Regions from separate parts of the Paenibacillus borealis genome, predicted to be linked through region 1. Evidence: riboswitches for the same ligand, from Rfam matches in the RefSeq annotation. Region 1 holds a riboswitch; each other region holds the start of a gene.

Region 1 (7,888 bases):
GAGGATAACCTCCGGGGAGCGGTAGCTGTCCTGCGGGATGTGACCGAAGAAGTGCGTTTGGAGAAAATGCGCCGCGATTTCGTGGCCAATGTCTCGCATGAGATCCGCACACCGCTCTCGATGATGCAGGGCTACAGCGAGGCACTGCTGGATGGAATGGCCTCTTCACCGGAGGAGAGCAGCGAGCTGGTTCAGGTGATTCATGATGAGTCCCTGCGTATGGGACGGCTGGTCAAGGATCTGCTGGATCTGGCCCGCATGGAAGCAGGGCATACGGATATGATGAAGGCGCAAGTGGACGCGGGGGAATTGCTGGAACGCGTGTACCGCAAGTTCTCGGTCAGAGCCAAGGAACGGGATATTATTCTGGAGCTGAAGAGACCCGGGACAGACCTGCTCCTTAAGGCAGCCGATGAAGACAAGCTGGAGCAGGTGCTCACCAATCTGCTCGACAATGCCTTCCGCCACACCCCGGCCGATAAGCGGATCTCCATTACAGCGGATTCCATTGTACAGGAAGGCCGGAGGTACCTGGAGATTGTGATCAGGGATCAGGGGGTAGGAATTACGCCTGAGGATCTGCCGTATATCTTCGAACGCTTCTACAAAGCCGACAAAGCACGTGTCAGGGGAGAATCGGGAGGAACCGGTCTGGGACTTGCAATCGTGAAGAATATCGTCGAGTCGCATCATGGGAGCATCACTGCTTCCAGTAAGCTTGGAGAAGGCACCGCCTTTACCCTGCGGCTTCCTGTCGAAAAACAGTAAATCCGGACAATGCATGACAGCGCCTCTGACAGCAGAGGTGCTTTTTGTTGAAACCACCACATTAATCTTGTTCATCGTGGAACATATCTTAGAAGCTGAGGCTGCAGGAGGCTGTGCATAATGATCTTATCCTTGGACCAAGGTACCACCAGTTCACGGGCGATCCTCTTTAATGAGGAGGCAGGAATGATCTCGCAGGGGCAATACGAGATTAAACAATCCTTTCCCCGGCCGGGCTGGGTAGAGCATGATCCGGAGCAAATCTGGGAGAGTCAGCTGGCTGCGGGCAGAGATGCTATTGCGGCAAGCTCCGCTCCTGCTGACAGTATTACAGCCATCGGTATTACCAATCAGCGCGAGACGGCGCTGATCTGGGACAAGGCTACCGGAACGCCTATCTATCCGGCCATCGTCTGGCAGGACCGCCGGACAGCGGGGCAGTGTGAGGAGCTTAAGGCGCAGGGGATGACCGGAGAGATCGCGGAGAAGACCGGGCTTGTCATCGATGCGTATTTCTCGGCAACGAAGCTGGCCTGGATCCTGGACCATGTGCCGGGAGCGCGGGAGCGCGCATCCCAAGGCGAACTATTGGCAGGAACCATAGACAGCTGGCTGATCTGGAAGCTTACCGGAGGTGCTGTGCACGCTACGGATGTCACCAATGCTTCGCGTACCATGCTCTACAATCTCCATGAGCGCAAATGGGATGCAGGCCTGATCGAAGCGCTGCGCATTCCGCCCTCGATTCTGCCTGAGGTGAGGATGTCAGGCGGGGACTTCGGAGCTGCAGACAAGCAGTGGTTCGGTGCAGATATCCCTATCCGTTCTGTGCTTGGGGACCAGCAGGCAGCGCTGTTCGGACATACCTGCCTGGAGGCTGGCAGTGCCAAGAACACCTACGGCACAGGCTGCTTTATCCTGATGAACACAGGCACAGAGGCAGTGGCTTCGAGTCATGGCCTGTTGACCACGGTCGCCTGGGGCATGGGGGATGAGCTCTATTATGCCCTTGAGGGCAGTGTGTTCGTGGCTGGAGCAGCGGTGCAATGGCTCCAGGAGGGCCTTGGGCTGATCGTAGCTCCGGCTGACTCGGAAGAGAAGGCGAGTGAGGTGGAGGACAGTGAGGGTGTTGTGGTCGTGCCGGCCTTTACTGGCCTTGGCGCACCCTACTGGGATATGTATGCCCGGGGCGCAGTGTTCGGATTGACACGCGGCACGACTGCCGGCCACCTTGTCCGTGCGACGCTGGAGTCGCTGGCCTTTCAATCCCGTGATGTCATTGGTGCGATGGAGAAAGACGCCGGCATGCCGCTCAGCGGCCTGCGGGTGGACGGAGGCGCCGTGCGCAATAATCTGCTGATGCAGTTCCAGGCGGATATTCTCGGCAGCGAGGTAACCCGCACAACGTATGCGGAGACTACAGCGCTCGGCGCTGCGCTGCTTGCCGGACTCACCTCCGGCATATGGACCCGTGAGCAACTGGAGAGCTTCAATAAGGCTGAGAAGGTGTTCTCGCCACAGATGGAAGCCGAAGAGAGAGAACGCCGTTACAACGCCTGGCAGGATGCCGTGTCACGGACCATGGGCTGGGAGAAGCATGAAGGACTGCCCTCATAACTACATATCAAAACAGCCCGCTGGCAGAAAATCTGCTGCGGGCTGTTTTGATATGCACATGAAAGTACAAGTTCAACTGGTAAGATTAATACTCCATTACAAAAGCGACATTCTGCCATCCGGCGCCTACGGTCCAGAACAGGACCTTGTCTCCGCGTTCGAGCTTTCCAGTAGTCACTGCCTTGTGCAGCGCGATAAACGGGCTGCTGGTAGAGGTGTAGCCGAATTCATCACCGATGTAGACGGCTGCATCAGAGTCAATTCCGGTTTTGCCGGCAACAGCCTTGATGTTCGGAAGTGACAGCTGCGAGAAGCAGGCAGCCTTGATGGATTCAGGTGCGATTCCGTTATTGCTCAGCAGTGTGATGATCGATTCTGAAGCAGCATCCACGCAGATAGAATCATCGAATGGAATGAACTTGACATTGAACTCTCCGGCAGCCACACCTGTACGTCCGAGATTAGCTAAACCTTCCGCCGGGAACAGCGAGTTGCCGTAGACGCAGGTATCAGTCTGATAGATCGAATCAATGAAACCTACAGAATTCTCGTCACGCTCCAGAATAAGTGCGGCAGCAGCATCGCCGAAGTTGGCGTAATATACCGGGTCATTCTTGTTGGCATGCGGGGCAACGTAGTCAGAGCCGATAACAAGTGCACGGCGGATTCTCGGGTTCGCCATCATCTGGCGGCTGACCTGTTCCATGGAAGCGGTCATTCCTGCACAGTTGGCATTACTGTCGATACAGATCGTGTGGGATGCGCCATTAATCAGGCGGTGAATCATCAATGAATTCGTTGGGAAAATGTATTCAGGAGTCTGGCTTGCATAAGCGATCAGGTCAATGTCTGCGCCGGTCAGGCCGGTCTTGTCCAGTACATTGCTTGCGGCTTCAAAAGCCATCGTCAGGGAGTTCTCATCCTTGCTGTCGATACTGTAGCGGTTTTCACGGCCTAGAGCAGCCAGCAGGCCACGGATATCAATTCCCTTCTCATCGAAGTGCTGAATGAAGAAGTCATTGCCGATGCTTTTGCTTGGATGATAGATATCAATGTCCTTAATGCGAATCCCTGCCATAGTGAACCTCCTAAAAGTTTTGTAGCCCGTAAGCATACACTTGGTTTCGTGAGCGAATTTTGCGTTTCAAACCGCTAATAATGGTTTAAAAATAAGTTAACCTAAGCTTGTACCGTAGACGTGATTTCCAGGTTTTCGAGTCCAGCTTTGCGGCCCAGACGCGCCAGCTGCATTTTGAGAATAGGGTTATTCTCAAGGGTCAGGCTCACTTTTTGGAAGCCGTCGGCCTTGAACATGATGAAGCAGCCTTCGAGCAACGGCACAACATCAGGAGCGGTTACATTGAGCTTGCGGCAATCGATATCCAGTGCATATTCAGAAGGATTAATCGGATTGATGGTTTGCTGATAGGCCTGTATGGATTTAAGACCGTCCTCGTTCGAGAAGGTTCCTTCCAGCTCGATGTTAATTACTTTCTTCGCAGTGTCTGTCTTCAAAATAAATTGTCCCATGTTCATCTCTCCCGTAATTTAATTGCATGACTATTCAGAGTAATCTGATATTTCATCATGTTGATATCCCGAAAAACTACGTTCATGCGACTAGATTCGACAATATGAACTTGGTTTTGGGATATTTTGCCTTCATTATAACCAGATATTTCTTAAATGCGCAATACAAAAGTCGAATGATGTAATATTTTGTTGTTACTTAACGAATTTCTTCCAGCGTCTCCAGCAGAACATTGAATGCCGAGATCACTCTGGGTGCGCCGATGCAAGGTGTCAGATGAAGCAGGATACCTTTAATTTGATCAACGGTCATCCCCACGCGGAGTGCCATTACATAGTGAACCCCCAACTGCTCAAATTGTCCCATGGTGATCAAAGAAGAGATGACAGCAATTTCTTTCCAGTCTGAACCGATGGTGGTCCGCTGAAAAATATCACCGTATGCGTTGCCCATGATATACTCGGCTAATTCGGGAAAATGCTCTTTAATGGGAGCTAGGGCTTTGGCCCCATAGTCCCCGGAAAGATTGGTGAAATGGTCCAGTCCGCTGTCTACGTTCATATTCACTTGTTTGCCTCCTGATAGTAAGTTAGAAAATCTGTAAGATACAGTCTAATTGAGATCCAGTGTACGGTGGGCAGTAGGAGGCATTTCATCACGGTCGGTCAACAGTTCAATGACGGCAACGCGGTTAAGTTCAACAGCCTGGCTGATTGCGGCAGCAAACTCCTCCTGCGTCTCCGCACGGAAGCCGGCGGCCCCCAGGGATTCAGCAAACTTTACGGCATCCATAGGAACTTCGAAGATGGTTCCATCGATCCGGCCGGTTGTTTTTTCCATACCCTTGAGTGCCATATCCAGCTGCATATTATTCACCACAATGAAAATGACCGGGATATTCTTGCAAACCGCAGTGTTTATTTCAGTACCGAGCATCATGAAGCAGCCGTCACCGGTGATGCAGAAGATAGTCTCTTCCGGGGAAGCAGCCTTGGCGCCGATAGCCATACCGATTGAATTACCCATGCAGGCAAAGTAAGCATCAAATATAAAGCTGCCCGGTTTCTTCACATTGAACCATTTGACCGCATTGAAGCCGTGGCTGCCGTCATCTACAAACACACTGCTGTTGTAAGGAATCAAATCGCTCATCGTGCTCATTACCGAAGCCAGAGAGAGTTTGGGCAACAGAGGCAGCTCTTCAGTATAGGAATTGAAGATCTTTCTTTCATGTCTGGTAATAGCAGAATGATCGATTTTTTCGAGATACAGCTCCAGATTATCCCGCAAATCACCGCCGACAGAGATGGTGGAGGAAGTTAGGATTTTACCGACGAAGGTAGGATCAACATCAAACTGGATTAACTGCTCCGGATGATTCTCACGCTTAAGATTGCATATGGTCATATCGCTTAGCCGTGAGCCAAGTACGATAAACAAATCACTATCATTCATTAATTCATCGCCGTGCGTGCATCCGCCAACGCCTACAGGACCGTGATACAGCGGTTGATCTGATGCAATGGCTCCTTTGCCGCCAGGTGAGGTTACCACAGGTATGTTGAAGGTCTCGGCTAACTGAACCAGTTCCTTGTGCGCACCGGAGCGGTTAACGCCTTTGCCGGCAATGATCAGTGGTCTGCTGGACGCATTGATAGCTGAAATGACCCGGTCGTAGTTCGCGTAGCTGACGAGTTTTTCGCGCTGCGGCAGGACAATCCGGCATTCTTCAAGCCGCTCGGTCTGAACATCAAACGGAATGCATAAATGGACAGGTCCTTTTTTGTCACCAAGTGCGATAGATATGGCATGATTGAAAATGGTGCTGAAATGGTCCCCCCGTTCAACAAGCTTACTGAATAGAGTTGCCGGTCTGAACATATCCGCCAAATCGGCAAGATAGGATGTGGAATCCTGACACTGGGGAATCCCAAGCTCTTTAATGGACTGATGACCGGTAATGAAGAGGACCGGGAGATTGTTGGCCTTGGCGTGTGCCGCTGCGGTGAGCAGATTCGTTCCGCCTGGACCGGAGGTGCCGAAGGCTACCCCGAGACTGCCTGTTTTCAGTGCGTAGCCGCCTGCTTCGAAACCGGAGCTGGACTCATGCCTACTGGGAATAAACTCAATGCCGTAGTCAACAAGTTTGAGAGCAATAGGGCAAATGGACTTACCAATAATACCAAAAGAATGTGTTACCCCAAGATCGTGTAATGCTTCCGCCATATAATCTGCAACTGTCTTCAGAACATCCACCCCACAAGTTGTTATTTGATATATGCTAGCAATAGAAAACCTGTACTCAAAATAGGAGCACAGGCCTGTCGCACGAATCACCATATCTGAACGCGGGTTCCCGGACGTTCATAGTTTTTCAGCAACCTGGCTGTCATGATCTCACCAGAATAGTGAGACTGTAGATCCATGGCTTTGCGTCATTCCCTTTCGGTGAATTTTGCCTCATATGTTGTTATCAATATAACGGAAGGATAATTTTCCTTTACAATATATTCCTCGCTCTCCTTTTGTCAATAAGTCTTTCGCAGTAAAGCGCGAAATTTGGCGAATATTCAGAGGGGAAGAGAGCTGAAATATTAGATATTCAAACTTTTGAAAATGGATGCGCCTGGAAGACCAAAGTCTTATAATGCAAATGCAAAAAAAGAGTTGAATTTAATTTGAGTAAGTCTAAAGCCTCATAAAATCCTGGTTTTTTCAAGAAACAGTGCGGAAGTAACAGAAATATAAGCTGGGAGAACTGCGGAATGGGACTTAAGAAATGGGTAATTCAAATTTAAAATAGTGTCAATTTATTAGTCATTATGAGTTAGCAGTAAAGAAGTGCAAAGGTGAGTTTTTAGTGTTATGCACTATTTTAACACTTTGTGAATATTACATTATATTCTCCAAAAAGAGACCGTTCCGGCAGACTGATCTGCAGAAACGGTCTTTTAGGGCTGATGCTAGAATTTGAAAATATGGATCGTTTTTTGCAGCTGGAAGACAGATTGTGTCATTTTCTCGGTCTCTTCCGCGACGGATTGCAAGGCATGGATCTGTTCGTTCATGGCTGCGGATACCTCCTCAGTACCTGCGGCCGTCTCCTGGGTAATAGCGGAGATATTCTCAATCGCCCCGGAAATTTTGAGCGCGCTCTCCAGCATCAGATCACTCTCTGCGGAGAAAGAGGAGATCTGCTCGGTTATGTATTGCACACTATGTACGATTTGGGCGAAAATATTTGCGGTCTCCGTAATCATCTGGTTCTGCACCTGGACAACCTCTTCATTAATAGCGATGTTATCGATAGCCTGCTTGATGTCGGCCTCGATACTGCGTACCAGCCCGAATACTTCTTTGGTGGAAGCGGTTGATTCTTCGGCTAGCTTACGGACCTCCTGGGCCACAACTGCAAATCCGCGTCCATGCTCACCTGCGCGTGCAGCTTCGATGGAGGCATTAAGCGACAAGAGGTTGGTCTGTTCGGCAATTTCCGTGATGGTCTTGGTGATCATGGTAATACCGCGGGCATTCTGTGAGAGTGCCTCAATCGTATCTGCTACTTTTTGCGTAGCCTGGATATTCTTCCGCATGCCTTCAGCTTGAGTATCCACAGACTGGCGGCCCTGTTCAACCAGTTCAAGCGTATGGGCGGAGCGTTTGTTCATTTCTTTGGTAGAGTTCGTATAATTGGAGACTTTGGTTTCGATATCTTTGATCGATTCTGTCATATCGGCGATATCTACTGAGATTTCATTCGCGCCCAGGGCCAGTTCATTGGAAGAGGAGGCTACTTGTGCCATTACAATCTTCAGGTTCTGATTCTTGTCCTCGATCCCCCGGCTGGCATCCATAACCTGGCGGGTAAGCTGTGAAACATCGGTCAGGATCTTCTTCAATTTATCAATCATGGTGTTGAAGGAGCGGCTGATGTCGCCCATTGATCCATTCTCGTCAGCACGGCTGGTGAAG
Region 2 (7,888 bases), 3.3 Mb from region 1:
TCCTCCTCGGCACTGATCTCCAGGTTGACCTTGTCGGTCTCAAGCTCTGCGAGCACATCGCCTTGGCCGACAGTGTCGCCCTCTTTAACCAGCCATTTGTAGATCGTTCCCTCGGAAATGGATTCGCCCAGATCGGGTACTTTAATTTCGGACACAGGCCGTTACCTCCCCAAATATAGTGATTTACGTTATCGTGAGACCGCCTTGCTGCAGTCAGGAAGACGGTACTGGTGCTTGTATTTGAGCGTTCAATTTCAGGGCTTCCCTAACGATGCGCCGCTGCTCGAAGCTGTGCACATCCGCATAACCGCTGGCCGGGCTGGAACGCTCCGGACGGCCGATATACTGGACAGCAACATTCTGCGGGGCAATGGCGCGCAGCCGGGGTTCGGCGTAGCTCCACCCGCCCATATTCTTCGGTTCTTCCTGCACCCAGATGATTTCCTGCAGGGAGCGGAACGAGCTGAGATGTGCGCCAAGCTCACGTTCCGGGAACGGGTACAGCTGCTCCAGGCGGAGAATATGCAGCCAGGAGAAGTCCTGTCCGCGGGCGGCTTCCAGCTCCGTCTGCAGGTCGATGGCGACCTTACCGCTGCATACCACCAGGCGCTTGACTTCTTCGGGCTTGCTGCCGAGCAGCGGTTCCGGAAGCACCGGCTGGAAGCTGCCGGAGGCGAGATCGGCACCGGCCGAAGTGCTGCGCGGATTGCGGATCAGGCTCTTCGGTGCCATGATCACCAGCGGCCGGGCATCCGGCTGTCCGCAGAGTGCTGCCTGGCGGCGCAGCAGATGGAAATACTGGGCGGCGCTGGTCAGGTTGGCTACGGTCCAGTTCTCCTCAGCGGAGAGCTGCAGATAACGTTCCAGCCTGCCGCTGGAGTGTTCCGGTCCCTGGCCTTCATATCCATGCGGCAGGAGAATCGCAAGATTGCTGCGTTGTGTCCACTTGGCGCGTCCGGCGGAGATGAACTGGTCTATAATAACCTGGGCGGCATTGGCGAAGTCGCCGTATTGCGCTTCCCAGAGCACGAAGGTCTCCGGTGCAAATACATTATAGCCGTATTCATAGCCGAGAACAGAGGCTTCTGACAGCGGGCTGTTGTAGACGCCGAAGGAGGCGCGGGAATCCTTAAGCTGATGAAGAGGGGAGAAGAGTGCTCCGCTCTCGCTGTCATGCAGTACAAGGTGACGGTGGGCGAAGGTACCGCGCTGGGAATCCTGTCCGCTGAGGCGGATCGGTGTACCGTCCTTCAGAATAGTAGCGAAGGCCAGAGTCTCGGCCAGCGCCCAGTCCACCCGTTCACCGTCATTCAGCGCATCCTTGCGCCGCTGCAGAATCCGCTCCAGCTTCGGATAGACCGTGAAGCCATCCGGTACGCTCAGCAGCTCGCGGTTAATCTCCTGCAGGCTGGCCAGCGGAACCGCTGTAGGGCGGTGCACTGGTGTACCTGTATCCAGGGCGACCGAGGTCTTAGACTCGGCGTTCTTCTGCTTCCCTTCCTTCATCTGCTCGAAGGCCTGCTGCAGCACATTCTCAGCCTCGGCAATCATGCTCTTCACATCTTCTTCGGTAACAACCTTCTCGCGCTGCAGGCGCTCGGCATACACACGGTAGACGGTAGGGTGGTTGCGGACCTTGCCATAGACCATCGGCTGGGTGGTTTCCGGATCATCCATTTCATTATGTCCGTGGCGGCGGTAGCCGATCAGATCAATCAGGAAATCCTTTTTGAACAAATGGCGGTAAGCACTGGCCATACGGACAGCTGCAATACAAGCCTCGGGATCATCGGCGTTGACATGCACTACCGGAATCTCGTAGCCTTTGGCCAGATCGCTGGCATAATGCGTGGAGCGGGAATCTTCACTTTCGGTGGTGAAGCCGATCCGGTTATTGACGATAATATGCACGGTCCCGCCATTCTGATAACCTGTCAATTTGCCGATATTAAGTGTTTCGGCGACAATGCCTTCACCAGGGAAGGCGGCATCGCCATGCATAAGCACGGCCATGGCTTTGTTCGTATTCAGCTTAGGCAGGCCCGGGGTACCCCGTTCTTCCTGGGCAGCACGCGTGAAGCCTTCAACGACCGGATTCACGAACTCGAGATGGCTCGGGTTGTTCGCAAGCGTGATGCGGGTACGCACGGTTTCGCCTTCGCGGACGGCGCGGTCGGCGCCAAGATGGTATTTCACATCCCCGGTCCAGCCGTAGGTGACACCCATGGAGCCTTCAGACGGGAACAGCTCCTTGTTCGGCGAATGGTGGAATTCCGAGAAAATAATATCATAAGGTTTGCCCAGAATGTGGGCAAGCACATTAAGTCTTCCGCGGTGGGCCATACCCATCAGGATATGCTCTGCGCCGTCATGTGCGGCAGCACGGACAATTTCATCCAGCATAGGCACGAGGGCATCATTGCCTTCGAGGCTGAAGCGCTTCTGGCCAACAAATGTCTTGTGGAGGAAGGTCTCGAACTGCTCTACCTGAATCAGGCGTTTCAGCAGCTCTTTGCGTTCCGTATTGTTCAGCGGAGCAGGCGATGTTGTGGATTCTGCCTGGCTGTTGAGCCAGCGCAGCTCACGTTCGTCATGCACATGCCCGAATTCATAGGCAATGGTCTGAGTGTAAGCCTGGCGCATTCTGTGGACGGCATCCATTGCCGTATGCACACCGTCAGGGGCATTCTCCCAGATCAGAGAAGCAGGGAGCGCGTTCAGATCCTCGCGCGTCAGCTCATAGGTTTCGATCTCCAGCCATTTCGCCATAGGGTTGCTGCTCCGCTCGAGCGGATCGATATCAGCAGCCATATGGCCGTATATCCGGATGTTGGCCATCAGCTTGGAAGCTTTAACAGCCTTCTTAAGCCATTCCGCATCTCCGGAAACGGCAGGCTGTGGAGTCTTGACGGCATCCGGTGCCAGGGGAGGCGGGCCGGATACGGTAAACAGATCGCGGTAATGTTGTTCTACAGATGAGGGGTCCTTGACAAACTGCTCGTATTTCTCCTGGATGTAGCCCAGATTGGGACCGTAATACTTGCTCCAGACAGATGCGTTATAGGGATCTTTGACGGCCATGAATAGGTCCTCCTAACGGATAAACTCCACATGCGGTATATAGGAACACCGCTTAGCGGAGCTGCGATGTTTGCGGTTTCATTCTCATCTTATTGTGCTACTTTCCGGCAGGGTAATCAATTCATACTTTCGTGCAATCCGTTCGCAAAACGGTATGATTCAATAGGGTATTCATACGGAACAATCATAAATTCTCCGGGTGAAGCCGGGGGAATGAAATATCGTTAAAATCAAAAAAAATTAAGGATTCAGGTGATTGTAAATCATGGAAATGGGTAATTACTTCTATATTGTGTTGCGGGATTAATACCTATTAATATATTTACACCGATTTGGGCCTTTTGAAATGAAATTGGAATTATTTATACAAGCCATTGGCAATTTTAGCTAAGGTTCTTCACAACTTAACATAAAAAAATTCCAGAAAACGACACACTTTTCGTGTTCGTTCTTGTATAATGTTATTGCGGAGAACGGTTTCATCGATTCTTGCCAGATCCTTTCATGTAAAGGGTCCAGTAAAGGGTAAACCTGCCGAAAGGCAGGGGCACAAAGTCTCGGATCTAAAGTAGAAATACTATGATGGCCGGACTGCCTGGGGACGCGAAAATTCTAGGAGGAGATTTCTTGGATAAGTCCAACCAGGGGAATGACGAACTGCAGGCAGTTGATCTTGATTTAGAATGGGTGTATTTGCTGATGTCTGCTAAGCAGGCTGGCATCCAGGCGGATGAGATTCGCCGTTTTTTTACTGAAAAGGCACTCCAGGCGATGTAGGGCATTCAGCAATGTACGGATACATACAGAGAAGGGCACAGCGGTCTACACGCTGTGCCCTTCTCTGTTTGAATTTACATGTTGTTTCGGGGTCCCCGCAAAGTACCTGAGTAATCATTGAAGCTGCTGCCTCACATTGTGGGGTTATTTCAGTTATCCTTCTGATCCAGCCGCCATTTCTGGTAATCGAGAAATTCCTTGAATTCACGTTTGCTTATACCTGAGGCCATCGCTTCCTGTACCAGCCGGAACCATTCTCCATCAAGAGCAGGTTCTGCAGTCTCTGCAAGTCCGCCATAAAGTAATGCGTGAATAGATACCTGAAGCGCATCGGCAATTTTTTCGATAAATTGAATGGAGGGGTTGGATTGAATATTCCGCTCAACATTACTTAAGTATGATTTCGCCACGTCAGCCTTATCCGCTAGCTCGGATAAAGAATAACCCTTCTCCAGACGGAGCCTATGGATGCGGCTTCCCATGTTATCAGACACGATTACAACGCCCTCCGTACTTTTTGTTATCAGTATAACAAAAATTCGCAAAACCGACAAAAATCATTGTTCCTGACGGAAGCTGACGGCCGGGGAGAGACAAAACGGCATATCCAGCCCGGGTGAGGGAGGATATGCCGTTTTGTGTCTATAGTTTAATAGCTTTATTTGGCTTCTCCCAAACCTTGCGTAGCATCGAATGTCCAGTTCAGCGCTAAGCCGTCACCTTGGAAGATATTCTGATCCAGTGTATTGTCAACGAATTCGAAAGCAATCTTGAAGGTTTTGGATTGGGTAGCAGCAATACCTCCAGGCAGTACACCCGCCGCTACGAGATCATAGCTGGATGTGTTCTTCAGATCCTTCAGGGAGATCTCGGACAATACATGACCGCTAAGGGAGCCGCTGGTATAAGTACTATCGAGAAGTTTAACTTTGAAGTGATCTCCAAGATCCTGGCCGGCATTATCGCCCTTCGAATCAGTTACAGTGTAGCTGGTGGCAAGCTTAAGGAGTTTGATATCCAGGGTGCCGTCATTGGACAATGTGAAGGTGCGAACGGTGTAATCGCCCGGTTTCAGATTGGTCAGGGCAACAGGTGTATTGAAGGAAGAGCCGAGCTTCAGAGTGCCTGCCGCGAAGGTTGCTGTGCTGGTTGCTGTGGAACTGAAGTAAGCGAAGGTGCCCCCTCCGATTAAAGACAACCCCAGTGCTGCCGATGCTACGCCAAGACCCAATGTTTTCTTGATACCCATAATTAATTTCCTCCTCGATTATATTATGTTTTTTTGAGATTGGTTATCAGGTTCGAATCATACTGGCCGGACTATTATTTGAGAGCGCCTTTTTCCTGATTGGCTTCGAAGTTCAGGGTCAGTGCCAGGGTATCGCCTTGATAATAGTTTTGCGGCTGGAAGGTTTCCTTAAAGGCAAACTGTACGCTCAGATTATCTGAAGTGCCTGCTTTAATGCCTCCGTTTTCTACACCAAAGATTCCCCCGAGAATTCCCTTAGCTACAAGATCCGGACTTTGCTGCTCCAGGTCGGACAGTGAAATGACCAGGACAGGCGATGTTACCTTATCCTTGTTAACAAGGAAGGTCACGATAATATCGTCTTTGAGATTATGGGCGCCGTTATCTCCCTGGGCATCTGTAATGACTGACGAGGTGCGCAGAACAACTTTGGGAATATTGAGCGTTCCGTCATTTTTCAATTTGAAATCTCTTAGGATCGTATCCCCTGGCTTAAGATTGCTGAGATTGACAATAACGGAGGGGTCCGAATTAAGAAGTAAAGTTCCGTTGTTAAAAGAAGCAGCAGTGGTGGAGGTACTGCTGAAGTAAGCGAAGGTTCCCCCGCCGACCAGGGTTAATCCTAATGCTGCCGATACAACGCCGAGACCTAATGTTTTTTTAACGTTCATTTGTTCATCCCTCTCTCATGGTTCTTTTTTTGTCGTTGCCTGTCTTCCGGGAAAATTTATTGTTGCTCCGCGTTTCGTAAACGGGAGAGGACAATCGGTTTATTGCACAATGTCTGGAAGGGTATCCGGTCCGCCGGTCGCGGATGGCCCTGCATTCTTCTTCTCCAGTGCCGCAACGGCTTTCCAGGAGGAGTACAGCGCATAGAGGAGCAGGAGCAGTCCTGGTACAATCATCAGCAGTACACTTCCGGCTTTGGAGACCGCAAAGTTCATGGCATATCCCACATAAGGGACAGTTACGCCGGTATATTGGCCAACAATATTCGTTGAGCTGACCGCCGAGGTATCGGCTGCATCGTTATTGTCGCCTTTGGTGGTATAGGTGGCCTCGCCTATGGCAGTGTTTATTGAAGCGTCGACAACGCGGTGCGTAATCAGGAGGTTGTCGGGATTCATGAATGTAATCACATCGCCCTTTTGAAACCGGGTCATATCCCCGCCCGGCTTGATGGCTACGATCGATCCGGTCTGGATGCCCGGCTCCATGGATCCGGATAACACCGTCTTGATCTGATAGCCGAAGAAGGAAGGTTCACCTCCGGAGGCTTTAGAGATGACTACTGCTGTTACCAGCACCAGAAAAACTATAAATATCAGTGTGGACAAAGTGGTGCTGGCTATCTTTTTGATGTTCATATTATTCGCCGCCTTTGCTGGTATCAAATTATGGAGCCTGGTGTTGCTGCAGGTATGGCTGCAGCTGTTGGCTGCGCGGTATCTTTATCGCTATCAGGGAGAACCTCAGGTGATTCTACCGCTGGAGAAGCCTCTGGAAGATTAGCTTCCGGTGTTGCCGGTGTGGCAGGCGGGGCGTTAACCTCTGCACCCGGTACTGGTGTCGGAGCCGGCTTATCTCCCTCAGGAGCTTCTATAGCAGGTTCCCCGATGTTACTATCCTCTCCCGGAATACCCGCTGCGGGCGGATTATTCTTGGGTTGATCCTTCTCCTGTTTCAGGGCTTCGTCGGCTGCATCCTGTTTCTGCTTCTCCAGTGCCAGCCGTTCCGCTTCCTCAGCCTTAGCTTTTTCAAGCGCCAGCCGCTCCGCTTCCTCGGCCTTGGCCTTCTCCTCCAGCGCTGTCTTTGCTTCAGCAATTTGTACCTGCTGTTCCTGCAGCGTAGTGATTGCGGAAGAAAGGTTGTCCCTGGAAGCTGTTAATTCTGCACTTAACTGATCGTAGCTTGACTGCAGGGCGGGAGATACATCCGAATCGGCCTGGTAGGCTCTGGCCATAAATGAGAAGATCGGTTCCTCTGCAGGGAAGCCGAAGCTTTCTTGCCGGAGAAGCACCCGGTCCGGATTGCCGGTCGGCAGCGAGCCGCCGATATCATGAATCGTATTCAGATATTGCACAATGCCCGTTAATGTATCCATCAGGGATTCTGACAACACTCCGCTTTGATAGAGACCTTCCTGCAGCTGTTCGAAGAACTGGGCATCACGGATTTCCAGGCAGTTTGGTTCGAGATTCACCATATATCCTCCGAGTTGGTGCAGAATGGCTGCTGCACTGCCAATTTCCTGCAGAATTTGCTGCCAGATACCTGCATTGAAGCTCAGCTGTGTATCCAGTGCGCTAACTGTATCGCTTGCCAGGCGGATTTGTTCCGAGATCTCACTAGAGACCTGATCCAGTTCCTCCGCCGACAGTGCTTCAGAGATCGGGGGAGCGTTATAGTTTCCGCTCGTACTGTGGCTGCCCAGAGACGACTTCAGCTGGGTGATTGTGCGGATATGCCCGCTGAAGTCCGACAGCAGCTGTTCAATCTGGCCCGGGAATACGGAGCAAAGCTCTATGGAGGTGTCCTGTTCCTGGGAAGTATTGAATCCTCCGTAGGTACTGCCAATCTGATTGGATGTATACATTATAAGAACAGATACAGCCACACCGGATTGCAGGATCCGAAGAACGAGTTTCGTGTATTTCCGTTTACGCCGTTTGGCAGATCTGGGGTACAAAGGTAGGCCCCCTCTCATGGCTTACTAATGGTTATTCGTTATATTCGTTCTTTATTAAGAACGTTTTCGTAATGAAATCATACACTGCGCAC
Region 3 (7,888 bases), 2.5 Mb from region 1:
GCGGGAAGAGCCGCTGCCGTCTGGCCCGTCATGCTTCGGCAGGCCGGCTTTGGTAGCCAGGACGGCTTCATGGCGTCTGCCCTCCAGGGCGAGGCCGATAATCCTCTCCGACTCCGAGCCGGCATAGATGTTGGCGGTATCGATGAAGTTAATGCCCTGATCCATTGCGGCATGAATGATACGGATCGAGGTCTCCTGATCCGCCCTTTTGCCAAACGAGTTGGTTCCAAGGCCCAGCGCAGAAACCTGCAGGCCGCTATTTCCGAGACGCTTATATTCCATGTTAATCACTCCTTATCGGTATCGTTAGTTAGGCCGGCAACAGCCGGAGACGGCGGAGGGGCTTCATTACCGGAGAACAGCTGCAGTGCAGTATCGATAAATAATTGTACGGCAATGGAGGTCTCCTCCAGAGAATGGACTGCGATATGAATATCGCGGTAAGCATCAGGCGACAGCTCCCGGACCACGACATTCGGCGGCAGCGACAAGAGAGAGAGCTGTGACATCACACCGACGGCGAGACCCTCCTGGATCATATTCAGTGCGGTGATGTAGCTGTTGACCTCGTATTTCACATTCAGCATGCTGCCTGCCCGGTGAAATAAGTCCACTACCGGAGGCTCGTAGCCCGATCTGCAGAGCAGCATGGGCTCGGCTTCCAGATCCTTCACACAGACGATCCGCTTCTGATGAAGCGGGTGACTGCCGGGCAATACGGCATAGAGCTTCTCCCGGAACAGCGGCAGGGAGGCGAATTCTTCGACCGGGGGAATCATCAGACCCACATCAATGAACCGTGAGGCCAGCCAGTCCTTCACCTCGGCGACGGAGCCCTCATACAGGCTGATCTCAATTCCGGGGTATCGGGCAGTGATAGCACTGATAATCTTCGGGACAAAATAGGCAGCGGCGACCGGAAAGGCGCCGATGCGGATCTGGCCCTTCTCCAGGCCTTTCTCGGCAGCAATCTCCTGGTCAATCTTATCGAGGCCGCTGAGAATCCCGCGGCAGATGACCAGTACCCGCTTGCCGATATCGGTAAGCATCAGTCCGCTGCGCCGGTCGCGCAGCATCAGCTTCACGTCCAGCTCGGCTTCGAGTGCGGAAATGGCCCGGCTGACTGCGGGCTGGGTCATATTCAGCGCAAGACCGGCTTTGGTGAAGCTGCGGCTTTCGGCAATTAAGACAAACAGGCGAATTTGAGTGTTGTTCATAACTAATCTGGTATGCCCCTCATGATTATAATTCATTTCAATTATGACTGAATCTATTGTATCATTTGGGAAGAAATCATAACAAGAGGTGAACTTATGCAGAAGCGGAAGCAAACCATCGGCTTGTTAGTGTTCCTGGTTATTGTCTGGGGCATTAACTGGCCGCTCTCCAAAATTGCCTTAACGTACGCTCCGCCCTTGCTGTTCGCCGGAATCCGGACAGTCATTGCCGGTATTATACTGGTCATCGCGGCTCTGCCTAAGCGGAAACAGCTGAATTTCAGGCAGCTCTGGCCCGTCTATCTGGTGTCGGCCTTCCTCAGTATCGTCTTCTACTATGGCTTCCAGACGATTGGCCTGCAGTACGTGCCGTCCGGATTATTCTCGGCTATTGTATTCCTGCAGCCGGTGCTGCTCGGGATCTTTGCCTGGATCTGGCTGGGTGAGCGGATGTATGGACTTAAGATCGCCGGACTGGTCATCGGCTTCCTCGGGGTAGCCTCATTAAGCCTTGGGGGATTAACCGGAAGTATTTCGCCTGTAGGCGTGCTGCTGGCCTTGGCCAGTGCACTCAGCTGGGCGCTGGCTACGGTGTACACCAAACGCAATGCAGCCAGAGTAGATATGCTGTGGATGACCGCGATGCAGATCATGATCGGCGGAGTAATCCTGCTGGCGGCAGGCTCGGCTTCAGAGAGCTGGGCGGATATTACCTGGAGCCCTCCCTTTATAGTGAATACACTCTTCATCGCGGTCTTCGTGATTGCTCTGGGCTGGATGGTATACTTCAAGCTGATCAACGAAGGGGAAGCCGGCAAGGTAGGCTCCTTCACCTTTCTGATTCCGCTGATCTCCATCGGCTCAAGTGTCGTTCTATTGCATGAACAGATTACGATGAATCTGGTCATTGGTATGCTGCTGATTGTGAGCAGCATTATTCTGGTAAATGTCAGGCTGGGCCGGGCTGCCGGGCGGATCGTGCAGCCCCCGGTACCCGGGCTGGGCAAAGAATAAACAAACGGCTGCTCCCTCAGAAGAGGGGCAGCCGTTTTTACTTGTCAGGGGTTACATTACAGCAGGCTTAGACCGTTTCTGCGTCCGCGTCCCGCAGGATCAGTTCTCCGCCGGGATTCAGGATACTGTCATGCGACCGGGCGATATTAATGACAGCATACTCCTCCTGGAGCAGCTCAATGTCTTCACAGAGATTGCGCAGCAGTCTGGAGAAGCTGTTCAGAACACTGTCTGTGATAAATTCAGTGAACTGTCCCGGATGGGCAAAGACCTCCAGCATCTGCTTAAGCTGCTCCGAAGCGGGCTGGGAAGAGCCGTCCATGCATAGCAGCGCAGTTTTAAGATCGCTGATCAGACACTCTATATGGCTGTATTTATCCTCCAGCAGCAGCATAACAACCAGACCGTACTTCACGGATTGCTGGCGGGATTCTACGTTCTTGGCCAGCAGCCGGGCGGCTTCCCGCAGTCCGGCAACCTCTGTCAGCAGCAGACTGGAGAAGCGGTGCAGGCGGTGCTGCTCTACTCCGGCAAGTCCGGTGTACAGGCTGCAGCCGGTTACCTGACCGCTTATATAGATACTGCCGGTAGCCGTAATTGTAGATTGGCGGACGTTGCCGTAGACATACACATTCCCTAACGCTTCAATCCGCATAGGGCCTTCAATATCCGCCGGTACGACGATGTCACCTGCGAACATAATCTCACTGGCGGTTGCTGCCATCTCCCTGGTGATGAGGCATACGGCAGGGAAATCGCAGGTTATGACACAGCTGGAGTCTCCGCAGATGCGGGGTCTGCCCGTACGCAGAGCCGCAATGTCACCGTTTGGAAGAAGCTGTGCATGTTCTCCGGCTGCGAAATAAATATCCTGCGGTGGAGGGGGGGATAGTACTCCTCCCTCTACGTCGAATCCGGGAATTCCCTCTTCGGGCGGCAATTTGCGGGCAAAGACCTCTCCTTCTCTGGCGAAGGGTGCTCCCGGAAACCGGAGATAATCTAAGGAATCTGCAGATTCCGCAGTCCGGCCTTCCCGGAGCATACCATTGCCTGTGAGCGTATGCTCCGGAAGCGACAGCTGAATCCGGGATTCCTTACCGGGCAGCGGGGCTCTCCCTTCTGCGATGCAGACGGGGAGATATGTAGGGTTGTTCAGTTCGGCGTATAAGGCCGGGATATTCAGATTACGCAGAATTGAACGGTTATCCAGCGAAGAGAGAATCTGTTCTATGGTGAGCGTGGACAGCAGCAGCGCCCGGTTAGGCTCGGCACGCACTGCGGCTTCGAAAGAAGCCGGGCAGTTGACCAGATTCCAGGCGTACTTCTCTGCACGGTACAAGGTGAAGTGAACTTTGAGCTTGTCGGGTGAAACGGTGATTTGATACTGCGGCTTCTCGCAGATCTCCCAGGTGATATAATCCGCTGAGGTAACCTCTGTAGGCTCCGTAACGGTCTTCCAGTTAATCTTCAGCACTACGGGATGAACAGCAGAGATCCGGGCCGGTTTGCCGCCGGAGAGCGGGGGAGTGATGAAAATCTGATTATTCTGCACGAGGATGATTCCATTCTTATCTCCGTCTGTCCCGCCGGAAGGCTGGCCCTCTACGGAGAAAGAATCCAGAAAGCCGGTGCGTTCAAGCATCAAGGATTCCACGAAATCATATCGGGTTGGTTCGATGAATTGCTGCAGCATTGTCTTAACCTCGCTTTTTCGTATAATCAATGGCATTCGTACAGAAAAGAGCATCATAAAGCCTGGGAGGTCCCCCGGTGACAGCTGGCTTACGTGGTCTCTATTGGCAGCCTGGCGACCATAAACGCGGATTCCCGGCGTCCTTAGGCCCATTGCTTTGCGTCCTACCCTTTCAGGAAGTTTGCCTTTAGAAATAGATCAATGATATACACTCAGCATGAGGCATTTTAAATCGACCGCAATCGACAAAAAAGGTCATAACTGGTTCCTGGGCTGCAGGAACTTCTGCAAACAAGCTTAATTCTAGTACTTAAGGAGCTATTTTTCAACTGTATTCTGCCAATCTATTAATAATCTTGAAATGTGCAGCTCTATCTTACCTGAAAAACTGGTTTCCCAGCGCTTACAGCTTATGGGAGGAGTCTGCTCTGCCGGAACAGCCGGATCTTTGATCTGGAGAACGGACTGCTGCTGAGGCTGCCTGTGTTGGGCGGCTTTTTTCAATAAATAAATGGAGTTAATTCGGGGTTTGTATGTAATGTTTATGTTATATATGTAGAAAAACACAAACAATTAGCATATTATTTCGTAATAAAAACGAAGACATTGCAAATTTGTTGTAATATAATCTAACAAACAGCAGGAAATAAGAAATTAGTGTTAATAAACATAACATTAAATACATGCATTGAATTCTGGAAGGGGAGCATGAACCATGCAGATTACAGCAGCACCTTACACCTGGCCCTATGACGGCGTCCTTGATCCGGCGAAGACGGCACTGATGATTATCGACATGCAGACGGATTTCTGCGGCAAAGGCGGTTACGTGGAGAGAATGGGCTACGACCTCTCATTAACAGCCAGAGCCATTCAGCCGATTGGGCGGCTGCTGGCACGCATCCGGGAAATTAACGGATTCACCGTTATCCATACCCGGGAAGGCCATAAGCCGGATCTGTCCGATCTGCCGGCGAATAAACGGTGGCGGAGCAGACAGATCGGCGCTGAGATCGGCTCGGAAGGACCGGCGGGACGGATTCTCGTACGGGGCGAGCGCGGCTGGCAGATCATTGATGAACTGGCACCTGTAGCGGGCGAGCACATTATCGACAAGCCGGGTAAAGGCAGCTTTTATGCTACGGACCTGGATTTGATACTGAAGAATAAAGGGATTACCCATCTGATTCTGACCGGAATCACGACGGATGTCTGTGTACACACGACGATGCGCGAAGCCAATGACCGCGGTTATGAATGCCTGATCCTGGAGGATTGCACGGGTGCTACGGATTATGCCAATCACCTGGCAGCGCTGAATATGGTCAAAATGCAGGGCGGTGTCTTTGGCAGTGTGAGTGATTCGCAAGCGGTGCTGAAGGCGCTTGAGCAATTCTAACTACTAGATCCTAATTACGAATTACGAATGACCAGTATTCCAAATCACATCATAACGGGGGAATCACCATGTGGAACAAGTCCAGAACCAAAGCGCTCATCCTGCTTACTTCACTAATGCTGCTCATTACAGCCTGCGGCAACAATTCGGATACCGGCAAGGCTGAGGGACAGGGGGCAGAAGGCTCCGGTGAGCTTAAGAAGGTTGTTCTGAGGCTGAAGTGGATTCATCAGGCGCAGTTTGCCGGGTTCTATACCGCAGTTGAAAAGGGCTTCTATAAGGAAGCGGGGCTGGATGTGGAGATTCGGCCGGGAGGCTCGGATTTTCCGGCGGTACAGATGGTCGCTTCGGGCAGTGAGGAGTTCGGGGTAACCGGTGCTGACCAGATCATCATCGCCAGAGAAAAAGGCGTACCGGTTAAGGCGTTATCTGCAATATACCGCAAAACCCCGTTTGTAATGTTCACGCTTAAAGAATCCGGTATCACCACAATGGAAGAGCTTGTCGGCCAAAAGGTGGGCATCAAGCTCGGCGGCAATGAAGAGCTGACCTTCCGTGCTATGGAAAAAAGCGCAGGCATCGAAACCTCGCAAATCGAAGAGATGCCGATCAAATATGATCTCAGCCCCCTGCTGACCGGCCAGGTCAAGGCATGGCCCGGATATGTAATTAATGAGGTGCTGGCTGTGCAGGAGCAGGGCGAGGAAGTCAATATTATCGACCCGAACGACTATGGCATTAATTTCTATGCCGACACCCTGTTTACCACGGAGTCTGTGATTGAGAAGGATCCGGAAATGGTCCAGAGTTTCGTACAGGCCTCCATGAAGGGCTGGGATTATGCGATGGAGCACCCTGAGGAAGCGGCGGAATTCGGCCTGAAATATGGAGAAAAGCTTGATCTTGCGCATGAAGTCAGCATGATGAAGGCCAGCATTCCGCTGCTTGAGCCGGAAAAGCTTCCGCTCGGCTCGATGGACGAAGCGGCGTGGGAGACGCTGCAGCAGAATCTTATCGATCTGGGCTTTGTGAAGAAGCAGCAGGACATCGGCTCATTGTTCACCAATGAGTACTTGAAATAAGGAGGGAACCGGTATGACAACAGCGATGAAAGAACAGATGGATTCCGCCCCTGTGAAGAATCCCGGTACCCGGGACACGATGCTCTCCTTGCGCAATTGCTCGCTTTCCTTCGGCAATGTGCCTGTGCTTGATAATGTCAGTCTTGACGTATACCGCAATGAATTCATCTCCATTCTCGGACCGAGCGGCTGCGGGAAATCAACAACACTGCGGCTGATGCTGCGGCTGCTAAGCCCGGAAGGAGGCGGGGAAGTTGCATATTCCTCCCCGGACCTGTCGCTGGGCATGGTCTTTCAAAAGCCTGTCCTGATGCCATGGCTCAGTGCCCTGCAGAATGTCATGCTGCCCCTTGAGCTGGGCCCGAAGAAGAAATTCAGCAAGAAGGAAGCACGTGAAAAGGCGGAAAGCGCCCTGCGGCTGGTCGGCCTGCAGGATTTCCAGAACCACTTCCCGCATCAGCTCAGCGGCGGAATGCAGCAGCGGGCGGCGATTGCCAGAGCCCTGGCCGCCGATCCGACCGTGCTGCTGATGGATGAGCCGTTCGGTGCGCTGGATGAACTGACCCGCGAGAAGCTGAACTTTGAGCTGCTGCGCCTGTGGGAGAGTCCAGAGACAAGTCTCAGCAGCATTGTCATGGTTACTCATTCGATTCAGGAATCTGTGCTCCTGTCGGACCGGGTGGTGATGATGTCACCCCGGCCGGCCGGGGTGACCGATATTATTCCGGTACCGCTGCCTTCACCGCGTCAAGCGGGAATGGAAGAGCTGCCGGAATTCCACCGGACCGTCAAGGAATTGAGAAAGCGGGTGAAGCATCTATGACAGCCAAACTTAAGGACAGCCTGTACCCGGTCACCTTTGCGCTCGGCTTCCTGATCCTGTGGGAGCTGGCCGTACGGCTCCTGTCGGTTCCCATGTATTTGCTGCCTTCCCCAACCCAGGTGGTCTCGGCCATCGACGGTGCGCTGTGGTCCCATACGCTGGTTACCCTGGGCGAATCCCTGACCGGGTTCATGCTCGCTAACATACTGGGCCTGATTACTGCCGTTATTTTTGTTCATTCCAAGCCGATTGAGAAGGGGATGTTCCCGCTCGCCATTGCCCTGAAGACTACACCGCTGGTTGCGCTGGCGCCGCTGCTTGTCGTGTGGCTGGGGACCGGATATACCTCGAAGGTCATCGCTTCGATGCTGATCTGCTTTTTCCCGATACTGGTGAACAGTGTCAAAGGTCTTAAGGCGATTGAATACGAGGCCTGGGAGCTGTTCTCCACCTATAAAGGAACCAAAAGCGAAATCTTCTGGAAGCTGCGGCTGCCAACCAGTCTGCCTTATATCTTCTCCGCACTGAAAATCTCGACCTCGCTTGCCATCGTCGGAGCGATTGTCGGCGAATTTGTCGGGGCCAATAAGGGGCTGGGTTATGTGGTGCTCGTCTCCTCCTATCATATGGACACCCCGGTGATGTTCTCGGCCATTATTG
Region 4 (7,888 bases), 3.4 Mb from region 1:
CCTGCGGTGTAAGGATCACGGGCATCCAGCGCCACGGCCAGTGTAGTGAAGTAGCTGTCAAGCAGCTGCCTGCTCTGTTGTTCCCGGGTCTGCAGCCCCCGCACCATCATATTAAATCCTGCGACAAGCTTGGAGAATTCATCGGAGTACTCATCCTGTACCTGGATCAGATTGCCGTCCCTTACATGGTTCATCGCCTGATACAGCTCATTAATAGGATGCTGCACACTGTTCGTCAGAAGCCAGGCCGCTATCGATGAGAAAAGGGTTCCGATCAGCAGCACCATACTCGCCCACGCCCAGTAGCTTTGAAGTCCGACCACTCCTACAGGACCTCCATTACCATGCAGACGGATTTGCGTAGCCATGATAAACAGAAATAGCGGAAATGTGCCGATTAGCATACAGCTTACCAGAAATTTGGGACGGATCGGCACAAATACATGGCCTTCCAAAGAGAAATCAATACCATACTGCTCCAGCGCCCGGTTTCTGAATTCTTTGATCAGCGGAATAATGGCCGTACAGGTCAGGAAAAATTCAATTAGCGCATGCATGCATGCCACAAGAATGGCTCCGCACACAGCCAGGATCAGATAGAAATACGGAACCGTAATCCAGCCATTGTAAATCATCCAGAATGTCATCAGGCAGGCCGGCAGGGAGAGGCCCAGAAGATGCGGCCCCATAATCCGCTGAACGGCACGCCTCGGCATCTGATGTGTATGCAGATACGCTTCTTCCAGCATTGGCAATGTCAGGTTTTCTTCATACAGTGCTGTGCGGATCGGTCTGATCTGATTGAGAAAAACACCAATCTCCATGACCGCCATGATAATAAATGACAGCCCGAGCACAAGCAAGAGCCGGAAATATTCTATGCTGCTTATCTCCAGAGATGATAGCAGAATCAGACTTCCTACTGCCAGCACCGCTACTACTGAGCCGAATATATAATTCCGGATCTGATTTTTAATGAATATTCTGTATAGTCTCATCTGTCCATCATTCCCGTCCCGGCCTCAGCCCAATATCCGCTTGCATTCCTATATGACACATGTTATAATAATAGAATATTTGTTTTCGAGTATGTTTATCCCCATCAAGAAGATGTCAGGCCGATAAATCACTTGTCTCTATTATCGGCAGTTTGGACACTAAATCTTACGTTTTCTTGCAGTACTCTTCCTTTTTATGAGATTAAATTCGAACATAGCATTCCGATTCGCACTGGCGCGGCCACGGAGCCGCAAGGACAAAAGAGAGGTAGGGCTTTTGTCGTATTGGAAGGATTTCTCTCGCCACACGGCTGCTGGAAATAAACAAGGAACAACGACACCCGTTTCGCTAACAAACGGCGGGGGATTCATATACCGATAAGACATGGCTGTGCTGCTTCCCTGACGCAGGGAAAGGCCCCATGTGTGGAACATAATAAGCGCCCGATACCCGCTGTTTGCGGATATCGGGCGCGTCTACGTTCCGGGGACTTTTTCAGACTGAATCACACGTACAACAATGTTGAAGGACACTGAGCCTTTTATTCTGATTCCTTCCGCAATAATGTCAAGAGATCCCCGAAGATTCCAGGTGTCGTGAATACGACCTCTTCACCATAAAGTTCAGCAGGAATGTCATCTGGCACCCCTTGTACATTGCAACTCAATGCGCCCGCCTCCCGTGCAATCAAGCCTGCGGCGGCTACGTCCCACGGTGAAAGACTTTCCGTATGCGCATCTAATTTTCCGGACGCCACATAACAAATGTCTACTGTTGGCGCAGCAAAACGCCTAATGTCACGGCAGTTTCTTCTGAGCCGGTTCACTCTTTCGATTGCCGGCTGCACTTTGGCCGGATCATGAGGAAAACCTGTGCCAATGACAGCATCTAATAGTGAAGTACATGTACGAGTTCGTAAACGCTCACCATTGCAATAGGAGCCTCTCCCTTTAATCCCAACATAAGTACAGTTCAAATCTGGCGCATATACTGCTCCTGCCAGGACTACGCCATCAAGGGCAAAAGCCAATGAAAGGCCGTAATGCGGTAGGTTCCGGGCAAAATTAACCGTTCCATCTAAGGGATCAATCACCCAAACCGGACCGTCAAACTTGAAATCATCCCAGTTATGTACTCCATTTTCTTCCGAAAGAATTCGATGACCTTGAAATTTACCTATTATGGCTTCTTGAATGATTCTTTCCGATAGTAAATCAGCAGATGTCACAAGTTCACCATCATCCTTGAAATTCACTTCAATTTGTTCCCGACTGCGCAATCCGGAAATTGTGTCACCTGCTTTTGTTACAGCCTGTTCTGCAAACAACGCTAATTCTCGAAGGTCAAAATTCATTCCGTTCCCATTCCTCCTTACAGTGCGTAATCTTATTGAGCATTTCTGCCAGTCTAATACTTTATTTCCTCTGAACAGCTGTGTATATATCGTTCCACGAATTCGCCTACAGTGCGAACATATTCCTTTTTATCCGTATCATAGGCAAGACCATGCCCCGCTCCATGCACCACCAGCTTCTCCTTCGGACTCTTGCAGGCACTATACAGCTCATCCATCATAGCAAAAGGTACAAACTTATCCGCATCTCCGTGAATAAATAAAATCGGCACCCGGGCTTTGCGCACCTGCTTCAGCGCTGAAGCTTCGCCGAAATAATAACCGGCCTTCATCCGGGTTACCAGGCTGGCACTCTGCACAAAGGGGAAGCTTGGCAGATGATACATCCGCCACAGCTGGTAGGACAGCTGTGCTTTGACCGAAGTATATCCGCAATCAGCAACAATGGATTTGACCTGCGGAGGAAGCTCTTCTCCAGCCGTCATCAGTACCGTCGCTCCGCCCATAGATACGCCATGCAGTACAATTTGCGCTTCCGGCCCAGTCTCCTTCAGAACGAACCCGATCCATTGCAGATAATCACGGCGCTCCGGCCAACCGAAGCCAATGTAGTCCCCTTCGCTCTTCCCGTGGCCTCTGGCGTCGGGCAGCAGCACATTATATCCTAGGTTGTCATAATAGTTTTTGGCGGTTGCCCCCATATCCTTAGCTTTGCCGGAATAACCGTGGGCAATGATTACGGTACGGCCCGCAGCACGCTCTGAAGCCAGATAGTAGCCTCTCAGCTTCAGGCCATCTTCCGAGACCAGCTCCACTTCCCGGAAGTTCTGCCGCGCCACCCACTCCGCACCTTCCCCCCACGAAGCTCCGGCTACCGGCGGGTCCACCTTCAAATCCGGTGTCTTGCCAAGGAATTCCTTGGGAGCCCGCTTAATAGCCACTCCATAGAAATAGAATCCGGCATACGCCACAATCCCGGCAACAACAGCCAGTATTACTAGCAGGTATATACTCCACATAATCGTTCCCCCTCTCAGTAAGCAACCCTCCCTTTAAGGGAATGTGAATTTTTGCTTATGAATAATTTGAGCCTAGTATAGCACGGTATCCGTTCAACTAAAAACACTGCCGGGAGTCCGGCATTACCTTCTTCACCCAAGTGGTAAGCTACAGATAGAATACGCCACCCGTATACAAAAAGGCTGCTTCCTGGAGAATATCTCTCCGGCAGCAGCCTTCGTCCAAAAACAGCGGCTTAATCACTTTTTACCCTGATGTTCTTCGTTTAAGTGAATCATTTTCGCTTGTTCGCCCTGGCCGTTCTTCTAAGAAGCAGGCCCAGACCGGCAAGGGCGATACCGGTAATATAGTACGGTGCAGGACTTGATTCACCCGTCTGCGGCAGGGTTTGCTCTGCAGTCACACTGCCGAGAGGAATCTCGTCATCGATAATGATTTCTTCAGGCGACGGTCCCGCCGCTGGTGCAGGTGCTGGTGTAGGCTCCGCTACAACCGGCTGTGGCGCTGTTGGCAGCACCGTCACAACAGGTGATGCCGCCGGCCCCAGAGGAACAGGGTCATCATTGATAGTAGTATCAGTCACAATAGTCCCAATCACTACCGGAGCAGTTGATGTCGGAAACACGAAGCTTGGAACAAATACGCTCGTGCTGGTTGCCGTTGGTGCTGCGGTCGGCACTGTTGTTGGTGTCGCCGTTGGTGCTGTTGTCGGCGTTGCCGTTGGTGCCGCTGTCGGCGTTGCCGTCGGCGCTGTTGTCGGCGTTGCCGTTGGTGTCGCTGTTGTCGGCGTTGCCGTTGGTGCTGCTGTCGGCGTTGCCGTCGGCGCTGTTGTCGGCGTTGCCGTCGGCGCTGGTGTTGGTGTTGCCGTTGCTGTTGGTGTTGGTGTTGCTTCTGGTGTCGGTACCGCTGTCGGTGTCGCCGTTGGCGTTGTTGTCGGTGTTGCCGCCGCTGTCGGCGTTGTTGTTGGCGTTGCTGTTGCTGTTGGTGTTGCTGTTGCTTCTGGTGTCGGTACCGCTGTCGGTGTCGCCGTTGGAGCTATTGTCGGCGTTGCCGTTGGCGTTGTTGTCGGTGTTGCCGTTGCTTCTGGTGTCGGTGTTGCCGTTGCTTCTGGTGTCGGTGTTGCTGTTGATTCCGGCGTCGGTGTTGCTGTTGGCGTCGGCGTCACTGCCGGCGTTGCTGTTGATTCCGGCGTCGGTGTCGCTGTTGGCGTCGGCGTCACTGCCGGCGTTGCTGTTGATTCCGGCGGATCTTGCCCTTTATAAGGAACATGGTGAGATTCTCCTGTTCCTGAGAGCGAAGCTCCGATCAAATTTCCGTTGATTTGACCATTATTGAATTGAATGGAGGCATATGGAGCCAGTATAGAACCCATAACTCCGATACTCTCAATTTGAAGATGGGTTGCCTGACTGAAGTTATATAGCACTTTGCTATTCATAGAGTTGTCCTTATTATCACTGCCATTAATTCTAATGCCCATATTTTTCATCGTAACTGAAGTGCCCGATACATTTACTACAGCCGTCGAACCGCTGGGAATCTCGATTCTCAGCCCATTAGCACTAGACAGCTTACTGCCATTGACAACAAATACGTTAACATCTGAATTTGTACCTACGAGAATCAGACTGCCATAATCGTCAGTTGTAGTACTATTTGTAGGAAGCCCTGCAAGCTGCTGCGATTTATCACGGAGCAAGCCGAATTCGGCTGTGAAGTCTATGGCGTTCGCTATCAGCTGTAAGGTTCCTGTACCATTACGGGGGCCGCCGCTACCGCTGTATTTCCCGCCGTACACCGCGTCTCCGACAGTTTCTCCACGTTCATAGTAAAGATCGCCCCCGGCAACAAGAGAATAAGCCTCCTGCGTTTCCTGAGAGCTTAGTTTGTGCCCCACCGAGTAACCCTCACTTAGTTTCACATTTCCGCCTGCGGCTAATCTGCCTTCAATATCGCTTCTGTAGGCATCGACACTTCCCAATATGAACACATTATACTTGGACGCATTGCCCGGCAGAGAAGCCCCCTCGGCTCTAACTGAAATGCTCCCCAGTGAAATGATTCCGCCGCCTCCAACAATCAGAACTGTTATAAGTCCGAACACCATAAGACGCTTGAATTTAGTTAATTGGAACATACAGACTCACCTCACAGTTAATATAGATATAGGCCACGTTTATAACAAAAAAAGACCGCCGGAAAGAGGGATACTCTCTTTACGGCAGTCGGACGATCGTTGCGCTTCATCGCGCTTTAGACTCCTGGACTTTGCGTCCCGTTCTTTCGAACGGTTTGCGTTTATACGTCAGTGAACTATTAGATTGTGAAATTATGTACTAAATCAAACTTCCATACTAAAGTCTATGACATTAGTTACTTTAGAACTAATTTTAGTTTATCCGCTATCTAGGCTTATTGTCAACGAAATCCTTTGAAACATTTGGCAATAGATTATATCTACCGATCCGCTCCAAAGTACTGTTACAAAAGGTTTTTTCAATAGAAAGCTTAGTCTTTCCGCCCAAAACCCTAATCCCTATACTCCCTCGGATTCGACTTTATAGTATTTTTGAAACTATGTAAAAAGAACTAATTTTCATATTGTAAATTTAAACTTAAATAATAACTCTGACAGCCGTAAAATCGCAACTCCGTTTCCCTTAGCACATTCGCTTTCACGAGAAATATAGAAATAAATATATATTGTTATAAAAAAGGCTGCTTCGGGAGAACGTCTTCTCCCAAAGCAGCCTTTTCCCGATTCAGCGGTGCTACCAACAATCTTTCATAAAGATCTTACGGATTGCATTTATTTACGTTTATCTGTTCTGGATCTTCTACTAAGGAATATCCCCAATCCTGCAAGAGCTATACCAACCAAATAATAAGGAGCCGGACTTGATTCACCAGTCTTCGGCAGCGTAGCATCCGCAGGCACATTGCCTAACGGAATATTTTCATCAATGATGGTCACAACCGGCGTCGGGCTTGGTGTTACTGATGGTGTTGGGGTTAGGCTTGGTTTCACCACTAACGGCTGAGGTGTTGCTGTTGCCACAGGGCCCAAAGGCAGCGGATCATCAATGATTATTGTATCGGGATTTACGATATAACCGATTATTGGAGTCGGCGTCGGCACTACATTAATAAAGACAGGCGGTGCAGACGATGGCACTGGTGCCGGTGGTGATGTCGGTGCTGGTGTTGGTGTCGGAGTAGGCGTTGGCTCTACCGTCGGTGTCGGTGTTGGTGTTGGCTCTACCGTCGGCGTTGGTGTCGGTGTCGGCTCTACCGTTGGCGTTGGTGTTGGTGTCGGCTCTACCGTCGGCGTTGGTGTTGGTGTCGGCTCTACCGTTGGCGTTGGTGTTGGTGTTGGTGTCGGCTCTACCGTTGGCGTTGGTGTTGGTGTTGGTGTCGGCTCTACCGTTGGCGTTGGCGTTGGTGTTGGTGTTGGTGTTGGTTCGGCCGTTGGCGTTGGTGTTGGTTCAGCTGTTGGCGTTGGTGTTGGTTCAGCTGTTGGCGTTGGTGTTGGTTCTACCGTTGGCGTTGGTGTTGGTTCGGCCGTTGGCGTTGGTGTCGGTGCTACTGTTGGCGTTGGTGTTGGTTCGGCCGTCGGCGTTGGTGTTGGTGTCGGTTCGGCCGTCGGTGTTGGTGTCGGTGCTGCTGTTGGCGTTGGTGTTGGTTCGGCCGTTGGCGTTGGTGTCGGTGCTGCTGTTGGCGTTGGTGTTGGCTCGGCCGTTGGCGTTGGTGTTGGCTCGGCCGTTGGTGCCGGCGTTGGTGTTGGTGTCGGTTCGGCCGTCGGTGTTGGTGTCGGTGCTGCTGTTGGCGTTGGTGTTGGCTCGGCCGTCGGCGTCGGTGTCGGTGCTGCTGTTGGCGTCGGTGTTGGCTCTGCCGTTGGCGTTGGTGTTGGCTCTGCCGTTGGCGTTGGTGTCGGTGCTGCTGTTGGCGTTGGTGTTGGCTCGACCGTCGGCGTTGGCGTTGGTGCTGCTGTTGGCGTTGGTGTTGGCTCGACCGTCGGCGTTGGCGTTGGTGCTGCCGTTGGTGTTGGTGTTGGCTCTACCGTTGGCGTTGGTGTCGGTTCTGCCGTTGGTGTCGGCGTTGGTTCGGCCGTTGGCGTTGGTGTTGGTGCGGCCGTTGGTGTTGGTGTCGGTGCTGCTGTTGGCGTTGGTGTTGGTTCGGCCGTTGGCGTTGGTGTTGGCTCTGCCGTTGGCGTTGGTGTCGGTGCTGCTGTTGGCGTTGGTGTTGGCTCGACCGTCGGCGTTGGCGTTGGTGCTGCCGTTGGTGTTGGTGTTGGCTCTACCGTTGGCGTTGGTGTCGGTTCTGCCGTTGGTGTCGGTGTTGGCTCGGCCGTCGGCGTTGGTGTTGGTGCGGCTGTTGGTGTTGGTGTCGGTTCGGCCGTCGGCGTTGGTGTCGGTTCAGCCGTTGGCGTTGGTGTCGGCTCTGCCGTTGGTGTTGGTGTTGGTGCGGCCGTTGGTGTCGGCGTCGGCGTTGGTGCGGCCGTTGGTGTCGGTGTCG

The links. A riboswitch is a leader RNA that binds a small molecule or an ion and turns the genes downstream of it on or off. The one in region 1 is predicted to bind cyclic di-GMP.
Region 2: another riboswitch for cyclic di-GMP. It lies ahead of PBOR_RS36750 (anti-repressor SinI family protein); the one in region 1 lies ahead of PBOR_RS22590 (thiamine pyrophosphate-binding protein).
Region 3: another riboswitch for cyclic di-GMP. It lies ahead of PBOR_RS33245 (flagellar assembly protein A); the one in region 1 lies ahead of PBOR_RS22590 (thiamine pyrophosphate-binding protein).
Region 4: another riboswitch for cyclic di-GMP. It lies ahead of PBOR_RS36765 (choice-of-anchor A family protein); the one in region 1 lies ahead of PBOR_RS22590 (thiamine pyrophosphate-binding protein).

The regions. Positions count from the first base shown of each region.
Region 1 covers NZ_CP009285.1:5,313,348-5,321,235, reverse strand. Annotated here, with positions in the region: gene PBOR_RS22615 (ATP-binding protein) at 1-768, shown strand, start outside; gene glpK (glycerol kinase GlpK) at 889-2,385, shown strand; gene PBOR_RS22605 (3-oxoacyl-[acyl-carrier-protein] synthase III C-terminal domain-containing protein) at 2,471-3,463, opposite strand; gene PBOR_RS22600 (hypothetical protein) at 3,565-3,915, opposite strand; gene PBOR_RS22595 (carboxymuconolactone decarboxylase family protein) at 4,115-4,477, opposite strand; gene PBOR_RS22590 (thiamine pyrophosphate-binding protein) at 4,529-6,172, opposite strand; cyclic di-GMP riboswitch class I at 6,290-6,386, opposite strand; gene PBOR_RS22585 (methyl-accepting chemotaxis protein) at 6,880-7,888, opposite strand, start outside.
Region 2 covers NZ_CP009285.1:452,749-460,636, forward strand. Annotated here, with positions in the region: gene odhB (2-oxoglutarate dehydrogenase complex dihydrolipoyllysine-residue succinyltransferase) at 1-155, opposite strand, end outside; gene PBOR_RS01975 (2-oxoglutarate dehydrogenase E1 component) at 214-3,081, opposite strand; cyclic di-GMP riboswitch class I at 3,596-3,680, shown strand; gene PBOR_RS36750 (anti-repressor SinI family protein) at 3,709-3,858, shown strand; gene PBOR_RS01980 (helix-turn-helix domain-containing protein) at 4,008-4,340, opposite strand; gene PBOR_RS01985 (TasA family protein) at 4,517-5,107, opposite strand; gene PBOR_RS01990 (TasA family protein) at 5,182-5,778, opposite strand; gene sipW (signal peptidase I SipW) at 5,878-6,474, opposite strand; gene PBOR_RS02000 (PspC-like choline-binding domain-containing protein) at 6,498-7,703, opposite strand.
Region 3 covers NZ_CP009285.1:7,816,026-7,823,913, reverse strand. Annotated here, with positions in the region: gene PBOR_RS33260 (aldo/keto reductase) at 1-282, opposite strand, end outside; gene PBOR_RS33255 (LysR family transcriptional regulator) at 288-1,217, opposite strand; gene PBOR_RS33250 (DMT family transporter) at 1,314-2,231, shown strand; gene PBOR_RS33245 (flagellar assembly protein A) at 2,299-3,924, opposite strand; cyclic di-GMP riboswitch class I at 4,027-4,120, opposite strand; gene biuH (biuret amidohydrolase) at 4,640-5,323, shown strand; gene PBOR_RS33235 (ABC transporter substrate-binding protein) at 5,392-6,405, shown strand; gene PBOR_RS33230 (ABC transporter ATP-binding protein) at 6,419-7,228, shown strand; gene PBOR_RS33225 (ABC transporter permease) at 7,225-7,888, shown strand, end outside.
Region 4 covers NZ_CP009285.1:576,806-584,693, reverse strand. Annotated here, with positions in the region: gene PBOR_RS02515 (HD-GYP domain-containing protein) at 1-998, opposite strand, end outside; gene PBOR_RS02510 (inositol monophosphatase family protein) at 1,541-2,353, opposite strand; gene PBOR_RS02505 (alpha/beta hydrolase) at 2,407-3,372, opposite strand; gene PBOR_RS36765 (choice-of-anchor A family protein) at 3,648-5,510, opposite strand; cyclic di-GMP riboswitch class I at 5,591-5,680, opposite strand; gene PBOR_RS37590 (choice-of-anchor A family protein) at 6,183-7,888, opposite strand, start outside.